Regions from separate parts of the Lysinimonas soli genome, predicted to be linked through region 2. Evidence: riboswitches for the same ligand, from Rfam matches in the RefSeq annotation. Region 2 holds a riboswitch; the other holds the start of a gene.

Region 1 (3,400 bases), on a different contig from region 2:
CCGATCGCGGCCACGACGATGTCGGCCCGGCGCACCTCGGCGGGCAGATCGACCGTGCGCGAATGGGTCAGGGTGACCGTCGCATCCACACCCTTGCGGGTCAGGAGCAGCCCGAGGGGGCGCCCCACGGTGAGGCCACGGCCGATGATGACGACGTGCTTGCCCGCGATCGGCACCTCGTGGCGGCGCAGCAGTTCGACGATGCCGGCCGGCGTGCACGGCAGCGGCGAATCCAGCTCGCCCTCGACGCCCAGCACCAGGCGTCCGAGGTTGGTCGGATGCAGTCCGTCGGCGTCCTTGGCGGGGTCGATCAGCTCCAGCATGGCGTTCTCGTCGATCCCCGCGGGCAGCGGCAGCTGCACGATGTATCCGGTCACGGCCGGGTCCGCGTTGAGCGCGGCGATCGCGGCCCGCACCTCGGACTCGGATGCCGTGGCCGGCAGGTCCACGCGGATCGACTCGATCCCGACCTCGGCCGAGTCGCGGTGCTTGCCCCCCACGTAGCTCAGCGAGCCGGGATCCTCGCCGACCAGCAGGGTGCCGAGACCGGGGACGATGTCCCGCTCCCGCAGGGCCGCGATCCTCCCGGCCAGCTCGCCCTTGATCGCCGAGGCGGTCGCGATGCCGTCGAGGATGCGAGCCGTCACTGCCACGACCCCGGCGAGGTGAGGCCCCCGTAGAGCGGGAACTTCTGGGCGAGCGCGGTCACCCGCGCGCGCAGCGCCGGCAGGTCGGCATCGGGCAGGAGGGTCTGCGCGATGATGTCGGCCACCTCGGTGAACTCGGCGTCGCCGAAGCCGCGGGTGGCGAGCGCGGGCGTGCCGATGCGCACTCCCGAGGTGACCATCGGGGGGCGCGGGTCGAAGGGCACGGCGTTGCGGTTGACGGTGATCCCGACCTCGTGCAGCAGGTCTTCGGCCTGCTTGCCGTCCGTGGCCGAGTTGCGCAGATCGACGAGCACGAGGTGCACGTCGGTGCCGCCCGTCAGCACGTCGATGCCGGCGGCCGTGGCGTCCGGGGCGGTGAGACGCTCGGCGAGGATCGCGGCGCCGCGGATGGTGCGGGCCTGACGGTCGGCGAACTCCGGCTCGGCCGCGAGCTTGAAGGCGGTGGCCTTCGCGGCGATGACGTGCATGAGCGGGCCGCCCTGCTGCCCGGGGAAGACGTTGGAGTTGATCTTCTTGGCGAGGTCGGCGTCGTTGGTCAGGATGAAGCCCGAGCGCGGTCCGCCGATGGTCTTGTGCACGGTCGACGAGGTCACGTGCGCGTGCGGCACCGGAGAGGGATGCAGTCCGGCCGCGACCAGCCCGGCGAAGTGCGCCATGTCGACCCAGAGCAGCGCGCCGACCTCGTCGGCGATCTCGCGGAAGCGCGCGAAGTCCAGTTGACGCGGGTACGCCGACCAGCCGGCGATGATGACCTGCGGCTGCACCTCGATCGCCTTCTCGCGCACGACATCCATGTCGACCAGGAAGGTCTCGGGGTCGACGCCGTAGGCGTGGGCCTCGTAGAGCTTGCCCGAGAAGTTGAGCTTCATGCCGTGCGTCAGGTGACCGCCGTGGGCCAGCTCGAGACCCAGGATGCGGTCGCCGTGCTTCGCGATCGCCGCGAGCACCGCGGCGTTGGCCGAGGCTCCCGAGTGCGGCTGGACGTTGGCGAACTCCGCGCGGAACAGCGTCTTCGCGCGCTCGATCGCCAGGTTCTCGACGATGTCGACGAACTCGCAGCCGCCGTAGTAGCGACGCCCCGGGTAACCCTCGGCGTACTTGTTGGTGAGTACCGAGCCCTGCGCCTCGAGCACGGCGCGGGGCACGAAGTTCTCGCTCGCGATCATCTCGAGGGTGTTGCGCTGGCGGCCGAGCTCGAGCTCGAGGGCCGCCGCGACCTCGGGATCGACGACCGAGAGCGGGGCGAGGAAGGTATCGGACATGGTGCCTCCTGAGTTCTGAACAGATGGATGTCTGTCACAGCCCAGGCGTACGGCCGTTTCCGTGTAGTCGCTCCCCGATGGTGACCCATCCGAACGCCAGTCGCGACCGTCCTACTCTAGCGGCCGACGTGCAGCGGAAGCAGCCCCATCCGCCGACGATCCGACAGCACGACGAACAGCATCCCGGCCAGCACGAACGCCACCTCGACCCAGGGAAGCACGCGGATCCCGAAGCCGTCGAGCAGGAGGCCGCCCAGGAAGGCTCCGCCGCCGATGGCCACGTTGAACGAGATCGTGGTCCAGGCCGCCGCGGTGTCGCGCAGACGCAGCGAGGCCGAGTGCATCATCCGGCCCTGCAGCAGCGAGGGGATGCCGCCGAACGCGACGCTCCAGGCGATCATGCCGATCACCACGATCACGGGCGAGGCGGCGCCGAAGATCCCGAGGGCGGCGACCGTGACCGCGACGCTGAGGGCGAGGATCAGCAGGGCGCCCCGGGGGAACCGATCGCCGAGCAGCCCCGCGATGAGCAGACCGAACGCGCCGGCCGCGCCGTAGCCGAACAGCAGCGCGCTGACATCGCCGGCCGGGATGCCGCCCACCTGAGTGGCCCAGGGCACGATGTAGGTGTAGTACGCGTTCTGCCCGACCGCGAGCAGCAGGATCGTGACGCTGACGATCACGACGGCCGGCACCGTGCGGTCCTGGCGCAGCGGCAGCGCGATCTCGCCGGTCTTCAGCGTGACCAGGTGCGAGACGTGCGGGAGCGCGAGCACCACGAGCAGCAGGAACACCAGCACGACCCCGCCCATCACGGCGAAGGCGAGACGCCAGCCGAGCGCATGACCGAGCGCTGTGCCGAACGGGACGCCCAGGATGAAGGCCGCGGTTCCGCCGGCGTTGGTCACGGCGAGGGCCCGCGAGAGCTGACGCTGCGGCACGATCCGCGAGGCGTAGGGGCCCGTCACCGACCAGAACAGGCCGTGCGCCAGGCCGCCGAGCACGCGGGCGCCGGCCAGGAACTCGTAGCTCGGCGAGATCGCCGCGAGGAAGTTCGCCACGGCGAACACCCCGAGCATCGTCACCATGAGCCACTTGCGCGGGAACCGGTGCGTCAGCGCCGTCAGCGGCGCCGTGCTGACGACCACGGTGAGCGCGAAGATCGTCACGAGCAGCCCGACCCGCGATTCCGAGACGTGCAGCTCGGCGGCGATGTCGGGCAGCAGGCCGGTGGGCAGGAACTCGCTCGACACGGCGACGAAGATCGCGCCCGTGATGACGAGCAGGCGGAACAGGGGGAATCGGGAGTCTGAGCCCTCGGCGCTCATCGCGAGACTTTCTGGATCGGAGGGCTCGGAACGCCGGCCGCGGGGTGCCGCGAGCCGCGGCATCGACACCAGCCTACCGAGAGCGCGCCCCCGAGACGCCCGCCAGTACGCTGGGGGCGTGAGCCCGACGCCGACCCATTGG
Region 2 (3,400 bases):
GGTCGCGCCGTCGTGAGACGCCGGGAGCAACGCGCACCCCGCGAGCAGCCCGGCCGCCGCAAGCAGCAGCAGCAGGGGCAGCCCGATCCGTGCCCGTCTCATGCCCGGAATCCTGGCAGCACCGGGACCCGCAGGCAATGGGCGGGGCCGCCGAGGGTGTCAGGGGGCTCAGCGGACTCAGTGGACTCAGTGGACTCAGTGAACTCAGTGGAAGAAGTGGCGCTCCCCCGTGAAGTACATCGTCACGCCGAGCTCCTTCGCGGCCGCGATCACCTCGTCGTCACGGATCGAGCCGCCGGGCTGCACGATCGCGGTGACCCCGGCCTCCATCAGGATGCGCGCGCCGTCGGCGAAGGGGAAGAACGCGTCCGACGCCGCCACGCTGCCGGCCGCGCGATCGCCGGCGCGTTCGACGGCGAGTCTGCACGAGTCCACCCGGTTCACCTGACCCATGCCGACCCCGACGCTCGCGCCGTTCTTGGCGAGCAGGATCGCGTTCGACTTCACGGCGCGGCAGGCGATCCAGGCGAAGCTCAGGTCGGCGAGGGTCGCGGCGTCGGCGGGCTCACCGGCGACGAGCTTCCACTGCAGCGGGCGCTCGAACTGCGTGTCGGCCTGCTGCAACAGGATGCCACCCGAGATCTGCCGAAGCTCCGTCTCGCCCCGCGCATAGCCCTCGGGCAGTTGCAGCAGGCGCAGGTTCTTCTTCGCCTGCAGGATCGCGAGCGCCTCCGGCTCGAATCCCGGGGCGATGACCACCTCGGTGAAGATCGGCGCGATCGACTCGGCCGCCTCCTTCGTGATCGGGCGGTTCGCCGCGATCACCCCGCCGTAGGCCGACACCGGATCGCAGGCGTGCGCGGCGGCGTGGGCGGCGGCGATCGTGTCGGCGGTCGCGATGCCGCAGGGGTTGGCGTGCTTGATGATCGCCACGGTCGGAGTGTGGTGGTCGTAGGCGGCGCGGAGGGCGGCATCCGCGTCGACGTAGTTGTTGTACGACATCTCCTTGCCGCCGAGCTGGGCGGCCTGGGCGATGCCCGCTGCGCCGGGAGTGCCGTAGAGGGCGGCGCGCTGGTGCGAGTTCTCGCCGTAGCGCAGCGGGGTGACGCGGTCCCAGGTGGCGCCGACCCAGCCCGGAAAGCCCGAGCCCTCGTCGTCGGGCGCGAGCACGTTGCCGATCCAGCTCGCGACCGCGACGTCGTAGCGCGCCGTGTGCCGGAAGGCCTCGCGCGCCAGCTCGCGGCGTTGCAGCAGAGTGGTGCCGCCGGCGAGGAGCGCGTCGATGATGTCGCCGTACCCGGCGGGGCTCGTGACGACCGCCACGTTGGCATGGTTCTTGGCGGCGGCGCGCACCATGGCGGGGCCGCCGATGTCGATCTGCTCGACCACGGCATCCGGTTCGGCGCCCGAGGCGACGGTGGCGGCGAAGGGATAGAGGTTGCTCACCAGCAGCTCGAACGGCGCGATGCCCTGCGCGGCGAGCTCGGCCTCGTGCGACTCGAGCCGCAGGTCGGCGAGAAGGCCGGAGTGCACGAGCGGATGCAGGGTGCGCACCCGGCCGTCGAGCGACTCGGGGTAGCCGGTGAGGTCACCGACCTGGGTCACCGGATGTCCGGCGGCGGCGATCGCGGCGGCGGTCGAGCCGGTCGACACGATCTCGACGCCGGCAGCGGTCAGGGCGGCGGCGAGGTCGATGAGCCCCGACTTGTCGCTCACCGAGACGAGGGCTCGGCGGATCGGGACGAGATCGCGCGGGCGGTAGGCGGCGGGATCGATGGATGGACCGGACATGAACTGCTCCTTCTGGGTACGACCGGACAGGGCATCCGGTTCAGCCCAGGCGAACGGCCGAAACGATCGGTTCGTGACGAACCCGTCGCTCCCCGATGGTCACCCATCTCAACGCCAGTCGCGACCGAATCAGTTTACCGCCTCATCCCTCCGCCTCCTCCGCCTCCCCTCCCCGTCTCCTCCCGTCTCCTCCCGTCTCGTTCCGTCTCGTTCCGTTCCGTCTCGTTGTCGCCGAGACTCCCCGAATCGACCTTCGGATGCCGCGGAAGGTCGATTCGGGGAGTCTCGGCGCTCCGGGGCGAGGGCATGGGCACGCGCGCGAGACGAGGGCGGACGGTCCTCGGGCGAGACGGGGACGCAACACGACGAAGCCCGACGCGGCACGGGGCGGGCACGCGGCGGGGGCGTCAGGCGAGCGTGGTGAGGTCGAGCTGCCCGTTCGCGATGTCGAGCACGACGTCGACGAGCAGCTCGCGTTCCACGAGTTTGATGCGGTCGTGCAGGCGCCCCTCGGTGTCGCCGGGCAACACGGGCACCCGCCGCTGGGCGACGATCGGGCCCGAGTCGACGCCGTGATCCACGATGATGACGCTCGCGCCCGTCTGCGCTACCCCCGCCGCGAGGGCGTCGCGCACGGCGTGAGCACCCGGGAACTCGGGCAGATAGGCCGGATGCGTGTTCAGCAGCGCGGGACTCAGCGCCTCCACCGCGCGCGGCGGCAACAGTCTCATGAAGCCGGAGAGGATGACCAGGTCGGCCTGCCACTGCCGCAGCTGGTCGACCAGCTCGTCCCCCCAGGCCTCGCGGCTGTCGAAGGCGTTGAACGGAACCACGAAGCTCGGGATGCCGAACTCCTCGGCGTGCGCGAGCCCCTCCGCGTCACGGTCGGCTCCGATCGCGACGACCCGAGCCGGGAACTCGGCGTCGTCCGAGGCATCGAGGAGGGCCCGCAGGTTGGAGCCGCCGCCCGAGATCAACACGACCAACCGGAGCACGGGCCCAGCCTAGCGACGCCGCGGCATGCGGGATGACGCGGCCAGTCCGATCCCGATCGCCACCGCGAACTCGATCCCCGCCGCGATTCCGACCGCCCAGGGATCCGGTCCGACCTGCTGGAACCGTCCCGGCCCCGCCGCCCCGGCCGAGGCCGCCGACAGCAGCCCGAGCAGCGCGCCGCCGGCCAGCCCGCCGCCGAGCGCGGTCACCAGGAAGGCGACCCCGTGGGAGGCGTCGGCGTCGTCGAGGGCCCGAACGACGATCGGCCGCACCGCCGCCCCGGCCAGGAAGCCCGCGACGACCGGCACCAGCAGCCCGGCGAATCCGAAGGCGAGGTCGCCGGTCGGCAGGGCGCCGAGCAGCGGGATGGCGGGCATGGGCCCGAGCGCCGTGCCGAGCGGAGACACATGCGACCCCGCGCCGATCGCGAAGCCGGGGCCGACGAACCAGGAGGCGGCCCAGATCACCAGGTTCGGCACGAAGGCCAGCTGCCCGGCGGTGAGGGCGAGCCCTCCGACGACGCCGGTGTGCAACGACTCGTAGAGCCGCACGATCTGCGCGTAGTCGACCGCGATGAGCAGCGAGACGGCGACGGCGCTGACCAGGATCGTGA

Evidence for each region. A riboswitch is a leader RNA that binds a small molecule or an ion and turns the genes downstream of it on or off. The one in region 2 is predicted to bind ZMP and ZTP.
Region 1: another riboswitch for ZMP and ZTP. It lies ahead of glyA (serine hydroxymethyltransferase); the one in region 2 lies ahead of purH (bifunctional phosphoribosylaminoimidazolecarboxamide formyltransferase/IMP cyclohydrolase).

Annotation. Positions count from the first base shown of each region.
Region 1 covers NZ_JBHSMG010000003.1:148,702-152,101, reverse strand. The annotation lists gene ACFPJ4_RS12505 (bifunctional methylenetetrahydrofolate dehydrogenase/methenyltetrahydrofolate cyclohydrolase) at 1-647, opposite strand, end outside; gene glyA (serine hydroxymethyltransferase) at 644-1,930, opposite strand; ZMP/ZTP riboswitch at 1,963-2,044, opposite strand; gene ACFPJ4_RS12495 (MFS transporter) at 2,047-3,258, opposite strand; gene purU (formyltetrahydrofolate deformylase) at 3,377-3,400, shown strand, end outside.
Region 2 covers NZ_JBHSMG010000002.1:794,944-798,343, reverse strand. The annotation lists gene ACFPJ4_RS11485 (DUF4232 domain-containing protein) at 1-102, opposite strand, end outside; gene purH (bifunctional phosphoribosylaminoimidazolecarboxamide formyltransferase/IMP cyclohydrolase) at 205-1,791, opposite strand; ZMP/ZTP riboswitch at 1,828-1,923, opposite strand; gene purN (phosphoribosylglycinamide formyltransferase) at 2,199-2,786, opposite strand; gene ACFPJ4_RS11470 (cell division protein PerM) at 2,796-3,400, opposite strand, start outside.